Linked DNA regions of Roseisolibacter agri. The protein of the gene in region 1 interacts with the protein of each later gene in a pairwise test. Links are inferred from orthologs where the notes say so. Each region holds a gene or a part of one and is shown in the gene's direction. Other genes may lie near its edges.

What was found.
Region 2: the proteins of ligA (region 1) and leuS interact in binary tests that used the Escherichia coli proteins (3 or more experiments, as listed by UniProt). The link is inferred for Roseisolibacter agri from one-to-one orthologs.

The regions. Positions count from the first base shown.
Region 1 is NZ_BRXS01000004.1:162,969-171,074, reverse strand. The notes cover bases 3,651-6,587. They hold ligA (NAD-dependent DNA ligase LigA), read left to right. Parts: upstream 3,651-4,042; coding sequence 4,043-6,133; downstream 6,134-6,587. Other genes in these bases: rosag_RS12855 (4-vinyl reductase), read left to right, coding at 6,130-6,587; rosag_RS12865 (diguanylate cyclase), read left to right, coding at 3,651-3,968. Also shown: rosag_RS12885 (thymidine phosphorylase), read right to left, coding at 1-573; rosag_RS12880 (tetratricopeptide repeat protein), read left to right, coding at 645-1,436; rosag_RS12875 (YtxH domain-containing protein), read right to left, coding at 1,616-2,278; rosag_RS12870 (response regulator), read left to right, coding at 2,524-2,961; more of rosag_RS12865, read left to right, coding at 2,982-3,650; more of rosag_RS12855, read left to right, coding at 6,588-6,672; rosag_RS12850 (phosphoribosyltransferase), read right to left, coding at 6,959-7,480; rosag_RS12845 (tetratricopeptide repeat protein), read left to right, coding at 7,763-8,106. UniProt on the Escherichia coli protein: DNA ligase that catalyzes the formation of phosphodiester linkages between 5'-phosphoryl and 3'-hydroxyl groups in double-stranded DNA using NAD as a coenzyme and as the energy source for the reaction.
Region 2 is NZ_BRXS01000005.1:555,618-563,843, reverse strand. The notes cover bases 1,522-4,578. They hold leuS (leucine--tRNA ligase), read left to right. Parts: upstream 1,522-1,823; coding sequence 1,824-4,334; downstream 4,335-4,578. Other genes in these bases: rosag_RS17955 (endonuclease/exonuclease/phosphatase family protein), read left to right, coding at 4,348-4,578. Outside these bases: rosag_RS17970 (Ig-like domain-containing protein), read left to right, coding at 1-165; rosag_RS17965 (YncE family protein), read left to right, coding at 162-1,334; more of rosag_RS17955, read left to right, coding at 4,579-5,439; rosag_RS17950 (PDZ domain-containing protein), read left to right, coding at 5,523-6,725; rosag_RS17945 (hypothetical protein), read right to left, coding at 6,947-7,444; rosag_RS17940 (hypothetical protein), read left to right, coding at 7,634-8,226.

The DNA.
Region 1 (8,106 bases):
CTCCGCGAGCTTCTTGCTCATGATGCTGGCGGAGATGAGCGGGATCGCCTCGACGGTGCCGGTGACGTCGCGCAGCGCGTACATCTTGCGATCCGCCGGCGCGATCTCGCCCGTCTGCCCGATCAGCGCGCAGCCCAGCGCCTCGACCTGCCGCGCCGCGTCGGCGAGCGAGAGGTCGGTGCGGAAGCCGGGGATCGCCTCCAGCTTGTCGAGCGTGCCGCCGGTGTGTCCGAGCCCGCGCCCCGACATCATCGGCACCGCGACGCCGAGCGACGCGACGAGCGGCGCGAGGATCAGCGAGACCTTGTCGCCGACGCCGCCCGTGGAGTGCTTGTCGACGCGGCCGACGCGCAGGTGGTCGAGGCGCAGCGTGGCGCCGCTGCGCAGCATCGCGTCCGTCAGCGCGCCCGTCTCCGCGCGATCGAGCCCGCGGAAATAGATGGCCATCAGCAGCGCGGCCATCTGGTAGTCGGGCACCGCGCCGGCGGCGTACGCGTCGGCGAGCGCGCGCCACTCGTCGGGCGTGATGCGGCCGCCGTCGCGCTTCCGCTCGATGAGGGGGAGTACGATCATTGCTCGGGTTGCGGGGTACCGTTGATGAGACCGGCCGCAAGTTACCACCGCCTGACTGGAGCAGCAGCATCATGACGTTTCGTTCTCTGGCCGCCGCCGCGACGCTGGCCGTCGCGGGTCTCGCCGTGGCCGCCCCCTCCGCGCGTGCCCAGCTGCCCGCTTCGCAGGCACCCGCCGCGGAGCACGTGGCGATGGGCGACCGCGAGCGCGCCAGCAATCCGGCGTCGGCGCTGAAGCACTACGAGGCCGCCCTCGCGGCCGAGGCGCGCAGCTACGACGCGCTGGTGAAGGCGTCGGGGACGGCGATCGACGCCGGCGAGGCGAGCCCGGATGCCGCGCGCCGCACGGCGCTGTACAAGAGCGGCGAGCAGTACGCGCGCCGCGCCGTCGAGGCGCGGCCCGGCGACGCCGAGGGCCACTTCGCGCTCGCGCGCGCGCTGGGGCGCACCGCGCAGACGCTCGGCTCGCGCGAGCGGGTGAAGTACGCGGGCGACGTGCGCACGCACGCCATGGAGGCGCTGAAGCTCGACCCGAAGCACCCCGGCGCGCTGCACGTGATGGGGATGTGGAACGCGGAGATCATGCGCCTCAGCGGCGTGACGCGCTTCATGGCGAAGAACTTCCTGGGCGGGAAGGTCTTCGACTCCGCGAACTGGAACGACGCGCAGCGCTACCTGGAGCAGGCGGTCGCGGCGGAGCCGAACCGCCTCGTGCACCGCATCGACCTGGCGGAGGTCTACGCGGACCGCAAGAACACCGCGAAGGCGCGCGAGCAGGTGGAGTTCATCCTGAAGGCGCCGGCGACGGAGCTGAACGACGCGCGGTACAAGCGGCTGGCGGAGGCGCTGCAGAAGCGGCTCTGATCGTGCCGGGCCCGAAGGACCAACAGCGGCAAGGATGAAATCTGAACAGATCTGATAACGACGGATGGCTCCGGTGGAGTGCGAGATCCCTCGCCGCCCCACGGAGCCATCCGTCGTTATCCGACCTTGTCAGATCTTATCCTTGCAGAGCAGTTGGCATTTCTGGAGTCTGAATCGGCTCACCCGTACATCCGGGCCCGCGCGCGCTCCCGCGCCTCGCGGCGCCGGGCCTCCCACGCGTCCTCGGCCGCCCAGCGCCCTCGCGTGAGCTTGCGCTCGATCGTCGTGCGGCCGGCATGGGCCGTCTGGCGCATCGCGTCGCTCCAGTCGTCGAAGCGGTCGGCGACGCGCGTGCCGGCGCGGCGGGCGCCGCGCGCGAGGCGGACGCGCGTCTCGAAGCCGCTGGTGGGCGCCATCAGCAGCGCGGTGCCGGCGCCGAGGAGGGCGCCGATCGCCAGGCCGGCGCCGAACGCCCCGACGCGGCGCCAGTCGGTGCCGCTGCCGCCCTCGCCCTCCTCACGGTTGGTGCTCCGGCGGGCGGCGAGGCGCTCGCGGACGCTGTGCACCCCGTCCCGCACGCCGTCGCGCACGCCCTGCACCCCGCCGCGGACGCCCTCGCCGACGTCGCGCGCCCGGGCGGCGGCGAGGCGCGGCAGGGCGCTCAGCCGGCCGGCGACGACGGCGGCGCGCGCGGTCGCGGACTCGAAGCGCGGGCTCCCGCCGGCCGCGCGGGGCCCGGACGTGCCGGCGGAGGCCCCCGTGGTGCGCGGCGTGGGGCGGACGGCGGATCGGGAGGTCGCCCCGGGCGCGCGGGCGCCGGAGGAGCTGGAGCGGTTGGCCATCGGGAAGGACTCCTGGATCGGTCGTGGTAAGGAAATTGCCGTGCTCATGCGTCAGCGCTGTGCCCGGTCGACGCGTACCGTCGGCTCGGGCAGTCGTCGCGGGAGGGCTCGGCTGGCGCGGGGGGTGCTGCGTCGTCCAGGCGGCCCGTCCGACGAGGCGCGCCCCCGGGCGTTCGATCGTGCATCTTTCCGGCCCGTTTCCACCCGCCCCGATTTCACCGCCCGCCCGCCCCGTCGAGGGACTCATGAGCGCGACAGGCAAGACCGTCCTCCTCGTGGAAGACAACGAGGACAACCGCATCGTCTATTCCACCATCCTGCGCCACTTCGGCTATCAGGTCACCGAGGCGCTGAACGGCGAGGAGGGGATCGCGAAGGCCAAGAGCGAGAAGCCCGACCTGATCCTGATGGACATCTCCATCCCGATCATCGACGGCTGGGAGGCGACGCAGGTCCTCAAGCACGATCCCGAGACGCGCGCGATCCCGATCATCGCGCTGACGGCGCACGCCCTGGCGAGCGACCGTGAGAAGGCGATGGAGGTCGGGTGCGACGGCTACCTCGCGAAGCCGTGCGAGCCGCGCGCCGTCGTGGCCGAGGTGCAGCGCTTCCTCGGCAAGGGCGAGCCGAGCGCCGCGGGCGCCACCGCGAGCGCGGGGTCCGCGGCGTCGAGCCGCGCTTGACCGCGATTCCGTCGCCGGCAATGACGCGCATCCTCGTCGTCGACGACCACGAGGACAACGTCGAGCTGCTCCGCGCGCGGCTCGAGGCGCGAGGCTACCAGGTGGAGGCCGCGCGCGACGGGCTCGAGGCGCTCGAGCGCGTCGACGCGCGGCCGCCCGACCTCATCCTGCTCGACGTGATGATGCCGAAGCTCGACGGCTTCGAGGTGGTGCGGCGGATCAAGGGCAACCCGAAGCTGCCCTTCATCCCCATCATCATGCAGACCGCGCTCGAGCTGACCGAGGACAAGGTCGAGGGGCTCGACGCGGGCGCCGACGACTACATCACGAAGCCCATCGACTTCGCGGAGCTCGAGGCGCGCGTGCGGTCGCTGCTGCGCATCAAGGCGCTGCAGGAGGAGCTGGCGAAGGCCAACGAGTCGCTGCTGCGCATGTCGCAGATCGACGGCCTCACGGGCGTCGACAACCGCCGCCACATCGAGGAGCGGCTGACCGAGATGTTCGACCACTCGGCCCGCCTCAACGAGCCGCTGGCGGTCGTGATGTGCGACGTGGACCACTTCAAGAGCGTCAACGACACGCACGGCCACCAGGCCGGCGACGCGGTGCTCCGCCAGGTGGCCGACGTGCTGCGCGACACGGCGCGCGAGATCGACCGCGTGGGCCGCTACGGCGGCGAGGAGTTCCTCGTCATCCTGCCGGGCGCCAACGTGCACGATGCCGTGGCCTTCGCCGAGCGGGTGCGGCAGGCGATCGACGCGCGCGAGTTCGCCTACGACGGCGGCACCGTGCGGCGCACGCTGAGCGCGGGCGTGGCCGCGTGGCCGCACTCCGACGTGCGCCACCAGGAGGCGCTCGTGAAGGCGGCCGACGACGCGCTGTACGTGGCCAAGGAGTCGGGCCGCAACCGCGTGGTCGCGTACGGCTCGCCGGAGTTCGTCGCGCACGAGCGGCCGGACGGCGCCGCGCGCGCGACGGCGGCAACGGCCGCCGTGCCCACGCCGTAACGCCGCGCGCCAAAGACGCGCCGGCGACCGCCTGCACCGTCGCGCGTCCGCGTCGCCGCGTTAGCTTTGCGGGCATGAACGCCCCCGCCTCCAGCCCGACCGCCCCGCCCGCGGCCCTGGCCGCACGGGCGGCCACCCTGCGCGAGCAGCTCGAGCGCGCCTCGCACGAGTACTACGTGCTCGACCGGCCGTCGCTCGCCGACGCGGAGTACGACCGGCTGTTCCGCGAGCTGCAGACGCTGGAGGCCGAGCATCCGTCGCTGCGCACGCCGGACTCGCCGACGCAGCGCGTGGGCGCCGAGCCGCAGTCCGCGCTGCCCAAGCACCAGCACCTGGTGCCGATGCTGTCGCTGGGCAACGCGTTCTCGGACGAGGAGCTGACCGCGTGGGAGGAGCGCGCGGTGCGGCTGGCGGGCGAGGACGTGCGCCGCGCGGGCTACACGGCGGAGCTGAAGATCGACGGCGCCGCGGTGAGCCTGACGTACGAGGACGGCGTGCTGGTGACCGGCGCGACGCGCGGCAACGGCACGATCGGCGAGGTGGTGACGCCGAACCTGCGCACGATCCGCGACATCCCGCTGCGGCTGCACGCGACCAACGGAGTCCCGGCGCCGACGGGCGTGCTGGAGATCCGCGGCGAGGTGTACATGCCCTTCTCGCGCTTCGAGCAGATGAACGAGGCGCGCGTGCAGGCGGGCGAGCCGGTGTTCGCGAACCCGCGCAACGCCGCCGCCGGCGCGCTGCGCCAGCTCGATCCGCGCATCACGGCGTCGCGCCCGCTGCGCTTCTTCGGCTACAGCGTCGTGCGCCCGGCGCACCTCGCGCCGCTGCCCTTCCGCACGCAGTGGGAGCTGCTGGAGACGCTGGCGGCGTGGGGCATCCCGGTGGCGCCGAGCCGGAAGCGGTGCGACACGCTGGACGAGGTGCACGCGTGGGCGAGCGAGATCGAGCGCAACGTGCGCGCGCAGCTCGACTTCGCCATCGACGGCGCGGTGGTGAAGGTGGACCCGCTGCGCCTGCAGGCGGAGCTGGGCGACGTGGGCCGCGAGCCGCGGTGGGCCGTGGCGCGCAAGTTCGCGCCGGACATCGCCGAGACGACGCTGACGGCGATCGAGGTCAACATCGGGCGCACCGGCTCCGTGAATCCGTTCGCGATGCTGGAGCCGGTGGAGATCGGCGGCGCGACGGTGAAGCTGGCGACGCTGCACAACTTCGCGCTGATCGCCGACAAGGACCTGCGCGTGGGCGACCGCGTGCAGGTGAAGCGCGCCGGCGAGGTGATCCCGCAGGTCATCGGCCCGATCCCCGAGCGGCGCGACACCGAGCATCCGCCGGCGCCGTACGTGCCGCCGACGAACTGCTACGCGTGCCGGTCGCCGCTGGAGGCGGGCGAGGACCGCGGGATGCTCTACTGCCCCAACTTCCAGTGCCCGGCGCGGCAGCTGGAAGGGCTGGTGCACTTCGCGTCGCGCGGCGCGATGGACATCCGCGGGCTCTCGTACGCGCGCATCGAGCAGCTGACGTCGGAGCACCGCGAGGACGAGCTGCATCCGCTGGTGCGCGACGCGTCGGACCTCTACACGCTGACGGTGGAGGACCTGCTGCGGCTGGAGCGGTTCGCCGACAAGAGCGCGGAGAACCTCGTGCAGGCCATCGAGGCGTCGAAGGCGCAGCCGCTCTCGCGCCTGCTGTTCGGGCTCGGCATCGACCACGTGGGCGAGATCGCCGCGCGGCTGCTGGCGCGGCACTTCGGCACGATGGACCGCCTGCTGGACGCGACCGAGGAGGAGATCGGCGCGGTGCGCGGCGTCGGCGACGTGATCGCGCACTCGGTGGCGCGCTGGTTCGCGAACGAGGACGCGCGCGCGCTGGTGCAGCGGCTGCGCGACCGCGGCGTCAACCTGACCGAGCCGAACGCCGCCTCGGGGACGGCGTTCGCGGGGCAGACGTTCGTGCTCACCGGCACCTTCCCCAACCTGTCGCGCGACCAGGCGACGGCGCTGGTGGAGCAGCACGGCGGCCGCGTGACGAGCAGCGTGTCCAAGAAGACGAGCGTCGTCGTCGCGGGCGAGGACGCGGGGAGCAAGCTCGCGAAGGCGCGCGAGCTGGGCATCACCGTGATCGACGAGGCGGAGCTGGTGCGGCGTGCGGAGGGCGGCGCATGACGGGCCCGGGGCGCACGGCGCCGGGGCCGGTCTCGCTCCCGCCGTCGATCGTGCACGCGCTGCGCGCCGCGGTGCTGGCCACCGACGACGGCGAGACGCGCCTGCGCGACGCGGGCTTCGACGCGGGGCGCGCGCTGTACGATGACTTCGCGGCGTGGATGGCCGCGCGCGCGGGTGTCGCCGATCCCGCGATCGCCTCGCTCGGCGCGTTCGGCGAGGCGCTGGGCGCGTACGCCGCCGCGCACGGCTGGGGGACGCTGGCGCTGGAGGCGGGCGACGGCGCCGACACCGACGGCCTGCCGACGCTGCGCGCGATCGGCTGGTTCGAGGTCGAGCGCGGCGCGGACGGCGCGCGTGCGCCCTACCCGAGCTGCCTGTTCACGACCGGCCTGCTCGCCGGCTTCCTGAGCCGCCTCGCGGGCCAGCCGCTGGCGGTGCTGGAGCTCGAGTGCGCGTCGACGGGCGACGCGGCGTGCCGGTTCGTCGTGGGCGGCGAGGCGGCGCTGACGCGCTTGTTCGCGGAGCGGTTCGGACGATAGCCGCTGCGTGCTGCGTGCTGCGTGCTGCGTGTCCGGCCGCTCGGCACGCGCCGGTGCGCCGGATCCTTTCGCCTGTTGGTGAGGATACGGATGCTCCGGATGAGACGGATGCCCCGGATCGCTCCGCACCGGCGCATCGGACGTCGCCGCCACGCGGAGCGATCCGCGTGATCCGGCTCATCCGAAGGATCCGTATCCTCCCCGAGAAGTTGGTGTAGGCTCGGTGCGACGTCGGCCGCCGGGGGCACGGAGCCACACGCAGCACGCAGCACGAAACACGCAGCGTTCAGATACGCCCCGCGTACGTCGGATTCGGCAGCAGCTCGCCGCCCACCAGCACCTCGCGGTCCCACGGCAGCACGATGCCGCTCTCGGTGGCGAGGGCGTGGAAGTCGGGCTCGTAGCTGCCCGTCTTGAAGCCGACCGCCGTGCGCACCGTGTGCGCGCCGGCGTTGACGATCGCGCTCCGCGCGAGGCGCAGCGTGTCGCCGGAGTCGCACGTCTCGTCCACCACCAGCACGCGCCGGCCGCGCACGTCCTGCGGCGCCGCCCCGATGACCGCGGGCGTCTCGCGCACCGTCTCGGCGCGGAAGCGGCGGCTCACCGTGATCGCGGCGAACGGGCGGTCGAGGATCGCGGCGATCACCGCGCCGGGCACGACGCCGGCCGTCGCGACGCCGACGACGATCTCCGGGTCGTAGGCGCGCGCCACCTTCAGCGCGAGCGCGCGCGAGAGCTCACCGAAGAGCGGCCACTCGACGACGAGCAGCCCCTTGGCCGGGTCGAGGGCGTACTGACGCGGGGACATGGGCGGTGTCGGCGAGGGGTCGAGGACCGTCGAGGACCGTCAGAAACCTGCGCGGCGGACGTCCCGCTGCGGCGCCGGACGCCAGCGCAGGAAGCTAGCCGCGGCGACGGAGGCCGCCAGCACGCCCACAGCGTGCGTACGCGTGCGGGTGCGCGCCGTCACCCCGTGCGGCCGTGCGCGGCTTGTAGGCGTTCCGCCGCCCGGATAGCTTGCCCCTCCCAGCCCGCGTCCCGCGACCCGCGCCTCGCGCCGGTTGGCCCGCATCCAGCCCGCCCCGATCGCATGTCCTGGTGGAGCCGCCTCACGGGCGGCAAGTCCGAGAGCGAGTCCAAGGCCGGTCGCGTCGACTACCTGAGCGAGGCGCTCGCCCTCGAACGGCAGGGCGACTACGACGCGGCGCTGACGTCGTACCGGCTGGCGCTCCGCGACCGCCCGAACGACCAGCGCGTCCTCCAGAACATGGCGATCGCCTTCAGCCGGCTCGGCCAGCTGGAGGAGGCCATCCGCTGCTACCGGCGCGCGCTCGAGCTGGATCCCGGCCTCGGCGGCGCGCACTACGGGCTCGCCTTCCTGCTGCTGAAGCGGGGCGACCACGAGGGCGCGGCGGAGCACCTGCAGGCCTTCCT
Region 2 (8,226 bases), on another replicon or contig:
GAGATCGCGTCGTTCAACACCGCCGACATGGAGGGCAACGTGAAGAACGCGGCCTTCACGTGGGGCGTGGTGGTGAACCCGAAGGACGGGCTGGCGTACGTGAACGACTTCAACAACGGGCTCTGGGTGATGCGCGTCGTGCCGAAGCCCCCGGTGGTGCCATGACGCGCCTCGCGACGGCGGCCGCGCTGCTCCTCGCGGCCACCCCGCTGCGCGCGCAGCAGCCGGCGCAGGCCGCGCCGCCCACGCGCGACTACCGCGTGTTCGTCGGCTCCGAAGGGGACGACCGCATCCAGCTGGTGCGGTTCGGCCCCGCGGGCGCGACGGTCGAGCGGCAGTTCCGCGTCGGCACCAACCCGACCGAGCTCCTCGGCCCGCACGGCGTGGGCGTCGCGCCCGACGGGCGGCACTACTTCGTCTCGACCGCGCACGGCACGCCCAATGGCGCGCTGCTCAAGTACACGACGGCCGGCGACTCGCTCGCCGGCCGCGTGACCCTCGGCGCCTTCCCGGCCACGCTGCAGGTGAGCCCGGACGGCAACTGGGTCTACGTCGTGAACTTCAACCTGCACGGCGACATGGTGCCGTCGTCGGTGTCGGTGGTCTACGCGCCCGACATGGCGGAGGTGGCGCGCATCCCGACGTGCACGATGCCCCACGGCTCGCGGCTGTCGCCCGACGGCACGCGCCACTACTCGGCGTGCATGATGGACGACGCGCTGGTCGAGATCGACGCCCGCAACCTGAAGGTCGCGCGCTGGTTCTCGCTGGCGAAGGGCGCGGAGCGCGGGATGACGGGCGCGCCGCCGCGGCGCACGGCCGCGGGCGGCGTCGCGAGCGGCCACGACATGACGAGCCACACCGACCACGCGGGCGCGCCCGCGCCGGTCGCCTGCTCCCCCACCTGGGCGCAGCCCTCACCCGACGGCAAGCGCGTCTGGGTGGCGTGCAACAAGTCGAACGATCTGGTCGAGATCGACGTCGCGTCGTGGACCATGACGCGCCGCATCCCGACCGGCGAGGGGACGTACAACCTCGCCGTGACGCGCGACGGGACGCTGCTGGTGGGCACCAACAAGCGCGGGCAGAGCGTGTCGCTCATCGACGTCGCGAGCGGCCGCGAGCTGGCGCGCATCCCGACCGCGCGTCGCGTGCCGAGCGGCGTGGCGCTGTCGCCGGACGACCGGTACGCGTTCGTGACGGTGGAGGGGATCGGCGCCCAACCCGGCACGGTGGAGATCATCGACCTGCGCGCGCGCCAGGCCGTGGCGCGGGTGGACGTGGGCCCGCAGGCCGGCGGCATCGACGTGTGGACGCAGCCTGCCGTTAGGTGAGGTGAGCCGGGGCTGAGCTCCGCACGTGGCTCGGGGCGGCGTGGGCGCCGGCCGGCTCGGAGATTTCGCGGGCGGAGCCGCGGCGCGTCTCTGCACCGCGAAATCTCAGGTCGCTCGGCCGGCGCCCACACCGCCCCTCCCCCCGAGCGTCGGCGCCGGGCACGCCACCAGGCGCGCGTCTCCCCTCGCGAGCGGCGGCCAGGCGGGGCCCGGCGCGAGCTGCGCCTCAGCTCAGCCGGCGCCCGAAGATCGATGCCGTGAAAGCGACGCGGGCCGAGAAGGGATGGGGGTGCGGGGGCGGTGGGGGATCGGCCGAGCGACCTGAGATTTCGTGGTGCGGAGACGCGCCGCGGCTCCGCCCGCGAAATCTCCGAGCCGGCCGAGCCCCCACCGCCCTCGCGCCCACGAGCGGAGCCCGGCGTGCAGCCCACCCAGCGCCCCGGGCGCCGCTAGATTGCGAGGTTCAACCCCTCGCCCGAATCGCCCCGCATGAGCAATCCCTCGCCCACGTCCGCGGGTCAGGAGCCCAAGGACGCCTACGACCCGACGTCGGTCGAGCAGAAGTGGCAGCAGCGCTGGCAGGAGCGCGGCACGCACGCCGTCGACCTGGCCGGCGGCGCGCGCCCGTTCTACCAGCTCATGATGTTCCCCTACCCGTCGGCCGAGGGGCTGCACGTGGGGAACCTGTTCGCGTTCACCGGCACCGACATCCAGGGCCGCTTCCACCGGCAGATGGGGCACACCGTGTTCCAGCCGCTGGGCTTCGACGCGTTCGGCATCCACTCGGAGAACTACGCCCTGAAGATGGGCGTGCACCCGATGACGATGACGCCGCGCAACGTCGGCAACTTCCGCCGCCAGCTGGACCGCGCCGCGCTGATGGTCGACTGGCGCTACGCGGTCGACACCAGTCAGCCCGACTACTACCGGTGGACGCAGTGGGTCTTCCTGCAGCTGCTGGAGCGCGGCCTGGCGTACAAGAAGAAGGCGGCCGTCAACTGGTGCCCGACCGACAAGACCGTGCTCGCCAACGAGCAGGTCGAGAACGGGCTGTGCGAGCGCTGCGGCACGCCCGTCGAGCAGCGCTTCCTGGAGCAGTGGTTCTTCCGCATCAGCGAGTACGCCGAGCGTCTGCTGCAGAACCTGGACTGGCTCGACTGGTCGGACACCACCAAGACCGCGCAGCGGAACTGGATCGGCCGCTCGCAGGGCGCGCAGATCGACTTCCTGGTGCCCAGCTCTGGCGACCTGTCGCCCGAGGACGACGCCGCCGTCGCCGGCGATCCGATCGTCATGGCCGGCACGCCGATCACCGTGTTCACCACGCGCGTGGACACGATCTTCGGCGCGACGTACCTGGTGCTGGCGCCCGAGCATCCGCTGGTGGACGCGCTGACGACCCCCGCGCAGCAGCGCGACGTCGACGCGTACCGCGCCGCGACCGCGCGGCAGGACGTCGTCACGCGCAAGGTCGACAAGGAGAAGACCGGCGTCTTCACCGGCTCGTACGCGCGCAATCCCGCCACGGGCGAGCTGATCCCCGTCTGGATCGCCGACTACGTGCTGATGGAGTACGGCACCGGCGCGATCATGGCCGTGCCCGCGCACGACGAGCGCGACTTCGAGTTCGCGACCAAGTTCGCGCTGCCCATCGTGCGCGTGGTGGCGGCCGAGGGCGAGGACGCCGACACGCCCGTGGAGGGCGGCGCGCACACGCACGACGCGGGCGGCCGCATCGTCAACAGTGCGCAGTTCGACGGCATGAGCGTCCCGCAGGCCAAGGAGGCGATCGTCGCCTGGCTGGCCGAGGGCGAGCAGGCGCGCGCGGTCACCAACTACCGGCTGCACGACTGGTGCATCTCGCGCCAGCGCTACTGGGGCCCGCCGATCCCGGTCGTGTACTGCGACGCGTGCGGCACCGTGCCGGTGCCCGTCGACAAGCTGCCGGTCGAGCTGCCGTTCCTGGAGGACTTCAAGCCCGACGACTCGGGCATCAGCCCGCTGGCGCGCGACGCGAGCTGGTACCACACGCCGTGCCCGCGCTGCGGCGCGCAGTCGCGCCGCGAGACCGACGTCAGCGACACCTTCCTGGACAGCGCGTGGTACTTCCTGCGCTATCCCAGCGCGGACCGCGACGACGTGCCGTTCGATCCCGCGCTGACGAAGAAGTGGCTGCCGGTGAACAGCTACATCGGCGGCAACGAGCACGCGGTGCTGCACCTGCTGTACTCGCGCTTCATCACGATGGTCCTGAAGGACATGGGGCACATCGACTTCGAGGAGCCGTTCACGAAGTTCCGCGCCCACGGCCTGATCATCCGCGAGGGCGCGAAGATGTCCAAGTCCAAGGGCAACGTCATCAACCCGGACGAGTACATCGACCAGTGGGGCGCGGACAGCTTCCGCACCTACCTGATGTTCCTGGGCCCCTACGAGGAGGGCGGCGACTTCCGCGACGCCGGCATCAGCGGCGTGCGGCGCTTCCTCGACCGGCTGTACGCCAGCGCGCGCGACATGACGACCGACGGCGCGCCCGACGCCGCCGTGCTGCGCAAGCTGCACCAGACCATCCGCAAGGTCGGCGACGACGTGCCGCGCCTGTCGTACAACACGGCGATCGCGGCGATGATGGAGTACGTCAACGTGCTGCGGAAGGGCGAGCGCACGCCGCACCGCGACGAGGTCATGCCGCTCGTGCAGCTGGTCGCCAGCTTCGCGCCGCACCTGGCCGAGGAGCTGTGGGAGCGCGGCGGCAACACGGGCAGCGTGCTCGACGCCGGCTGGCCGGCGTTCGACGCGGCGCTCGCGGCCGAGGAGTCGATCACGCTCGCCGTGCAGGTGAACGGCAAGACGCGCGGCACGGTGCAGCTCGCGCCGCAGGCGACGCAGCAGGACGCGCTCGCCGCGGCGATGGCCGAGCCATCGATCGCCAAGTTCGTCACCGGCGAGCCGCGGAAGATCATCTTCGTGCCCGGACGCCTGCTCAACCTGGTCGTCTGAGCGGGCGCACGCGATGAGCCTCGACGGCGTGCTCGTGGGCGTCGCGCTGGTGCTGGGGGCGGTGGCGGTCGGCGCCACCGCCCTCTCGCTCGTGCGGGCCAAGTACTGGTGGGTGCGCGTGTGGGACTTCCCGCGCGTGCAGCTGTTCGTGGCGGCGCTCGCGTCGCTGGGGCTGTGGGCGATGACCGGCGGCGTCGAGTTCCTCCCCGACCAGGGCGTGCAGGGGGCGCTCGGCGCCGTGCTCGTGGTGCAGGGCGCGGCCATCTGGCGCTACACGCGCCTCGCGCCGCGCGAGGTGCAGCACGCGCGGCATCCCGAGCCGGCGCGCGCGCTCTCGCTCGTCGAGTCCAACGTCCTGCAGACCAACCGCGAGTCCGACCGGCTGATCGGCGTCGTGCGCGCGGTCGATCCCGATGTCATGCTGTTCGTCGAGACCGACCACTGGTGGCAGGAGCGCCTCGACGCGGCGTTCGCCGGGTCGCATCCACACGCGCTGCGCTGCGCGCTCGAGAACACGTACGGGATGCTGCTCTACTCGCGGCTGCCGCTGGAGGACGCGCGCATCGAGTTCCTGCTGAAGCCGGACATCCCGTCGATGCAGGCGACGGTGCGGCTGCGCGGCGGCGAGCCGCTCTGGCTCAACTGCGTGCACCCGCGTCCGCCCGCGCCCGGCGAGAGCGACGAGTCGCTGGAGCGCGACGCCGAGCTGCTGCTGGTGGGCAAGCGCGTGCGCGACGCGCGGCTCCCGGTCATCGTGCTCGGCGACCTGAACGACGTCGCGTGGTCGCGCACCACGCGCCTCTTCCAGAAGACGAGCCGCCTGCTCGACCCGCGGAAGGGGCGCGGCTTCTACAGCACCTTCCACGCGCGCTATCCGGGGCTGCGCTGGCCGCTGGACCACGTCTTCTTCTCCGACCGCCTCCGGCTCGTGCGCATCGCGCGCCTCGGCTACGTCGGGTCCGACCACTTCCCGGTGCACCTGGTCCTGGACCTGGAGCCCGAGGCGGCGGCCGAGCAGCAGGCGCCCGAAGCGAAGGCGTCGGACCTCGCGGAGGCGCACGAGACGGTGGCCGAGGCGCGGAACGGCGGGACGAGCCGGGGCTGAGGGGCGGGCGGCGGGCGGCAACCCTGCCGCGCGCGCCCGGTGTCACATCGGCGAACCCCTCGCCACTCCGGAGCGACCTTCCGATGCGACCCCTCCACGTCTCCCTCGCCGCGCTGGCGCTTTCCGCCGCCGCCGGCGCCGCCGACCCCGCCACCCTGGGCGCGCAGGTGCGCACCCGCACGCCCGCCCCCTCCACCGCGCGCGGCGGCGACGTCTACGTCGAGCGCGGCGACGGCTTCACGCGCATCCGCTCGTGGACCAACGACGACAACCGCGCCGTCCTCGGCATCATGCTCGGCTCGGGCGACGACCGCGGCGTGCGCATCGCCGACGTCAGTGACGGCGGCCCCGCCGCCAAGGCCGGGATCGAGGAGGGCGACCGCATCGTCTCGATCAACGGCACCTCGCTCACCGTCGCCCGCGAGGACGCCGACGATCCCGAGCTGCAGGGCCTCGGCGCGCGCCGCCTGACGCGCGCGCTGGCCGCGCTCAAGCCGGGCGACGAGGTCACGCTGGTGGTCGCGCGCGGCAGCGAGCGCCGCACGGTGAAGGTGAAGACCGTCAGCGGCGAGAGCCTCGCGCAGACGAACGGCGCGCGTGTCTTCACGCTCCCCGGCGGCGCCAGCGGCTACGTGTTCGGCCGCGACTCGGCCGGCCGCGCGCGCGCCGAGGCGAGCGTCCGCGCGTGGCGCGACAGCATGCGCGTGCAGGCGGAGCGCCGCCCCGCGCTCGGCATCGCGGTGCAGCCGTCGGGCTCCGTGCGCGACACGCTCGGCCTCTTCGTCAGCAGCATCACCAGCGGCGGCCCGGCCGAGAAGGCGGGGCTGGTGGAGGGCGAGCGCATCGCCGCCATCAACAACGTCGACGTGCGCGTGCCGCGTGAGGACGTCGAGGACCGCATGTCGGGCAGCGCGCGGGCGTCGCGCTTCACGCGCGAGCTGCGCAAGGCGAAGCCGGGCGACGACGTGACGCTGCGCGTGTGGCGCGACGGCGCGTACCGCAACGTCACCGTGAAGGTCGGGCGCGCCGCGGACGTGTTCAAGTACGAGGGCGGCGCGGGCTTCGGCTTCGGCGAGGATGGGCTGTTCACGCTGCCGCGCATGCCGATGCCCGCGATGGCGCCCATGGCTCCGATGGCGCCCATGGCCCCGATGGCGCCGATGGCGCCCCTGCCGGGCGGCGTGCGCATCCTCCGCACGCCGCGGGCGGCGCCGCTCGCGCCCGTGGCCCCGCGCGCGCCGATGGCGCCGGCGGTCCGCACGCTGCGCCGCTGGACCGAGGTCTGACGCGGTAGGTGGAATGAAGACGCGGCGCGGATCGGCGCGCCCGACCCGAACGACAACAGCAGCAAGGATAGGATCGGACCAGATCGGATAACGACGGATGGCTCCGCGTGGCGGCGAGGGATCTCGCGCTCCACCGGAGCCATCCGTCGTTATCGGACCTCATCCGATCTTATCCTTGCGAATGCAGTTCGCTGTTCGGGTCCGGTGCGACCGCGTCGTGCTCAGGCCTCGTCGCCCGCGAGCGAGTGCGCGAACCGGCTGGCGAGGCCGGGGTGACGACGGAAGAGATACGTGCCGATCGTCGCCGCGGCGATCAGGTTCGCGGCCAGCACCTGGTACCACGCCAGCTGCCCGAAGTACTCCGAGCGCGCGAGGATCGCGGTCAGGCCGTAGAAGCCGATCTCGAAGAAGATGAAGAGGATGAAGAAGCCGATCAGCACCGACGGCTCCTCCTCCGCGTTGTTCATCACCGTCGCACCGATCAACCCCGCGACCACGAACGCCGCGTAGTGGAACGCCGTGTAGCCGAGCACCGCTCCCGCGGTCGCGGGTGCACCGGGCATCCCGAACAATGAGCTGAGCGACGCACCCAGCATCGTCGGTGTGGCCAGCGGTCGTCCCGCGACGGAGTCGAGGATCAGGAACCAGATGGCGACCGCCGTGGCGGCCAGCGCACCGGCGACGACGCCCTCACGCAACGTCCGGTGTTGCTCGAGCATGTGCGTCCCTCCTGCTTCGGGGAGAAGGTGCGAGGCGACCCGCCCCGCCGCGCCGTGCGCCGGGAATCGGACGTCCCGTGTGCAATAGGAGGCGCGATCCGGGACTCGGCAAGGGTGCCCGGGGCGCCGCCTCCGGCCGGGCCCGCCGCCCGCCCTCGACACCTTCCGGACCGGACACCAGCTTTCGGCATGCACCGCCCCTCCCCCTCCGCCGCGCGCCGCGCCGCGGCCCGCCGCCCGCTCCTCCCCGCCCTCGCGCTCGTCGCCCTCGCCGCCTGCGGCGGTGGCGCCAAGCCCGCCAGCGGTGACGCTACCTCCGGCGACTCGGCCGCCGGCGACAACCTCGTCGCCCGCACCCGCGCCGCCGCCGCCCGCGACGAGGGCCCCGTGGTCTGCGGCCCCGGCACCGACGAGGCGCTGACGCTCGCCGTCCGCGAGTACATCAAGCAGGCGACGCCCAAGCCGCAGCGCTTCCTCGTCTCGGTCGGGACCGACTCCGCCCTCCCCGAGGCCGGGCAGCGCGCCCTCCAGGACAAGGGCCCGATGTACCTCTTCCCCGCGCAGCCGGCGCTGCAGCAGCAGATGCGCACGCTGCTCCACGACAAGGGCGACTACACGACGCTGCTGCTCGTGCTGCGCGACGCCACGCGCCGCGACAGCACGGCCACCGTTCGACTCGACGGGCATTACGTGGGCGGCGAGGACGACGGCAAGCCCGCCGGCCCGCGCGTCTACCAGGTGAGCTGCGCGGCCGGCAAGTGGAGGCTGGCCGGCGCCGCTCC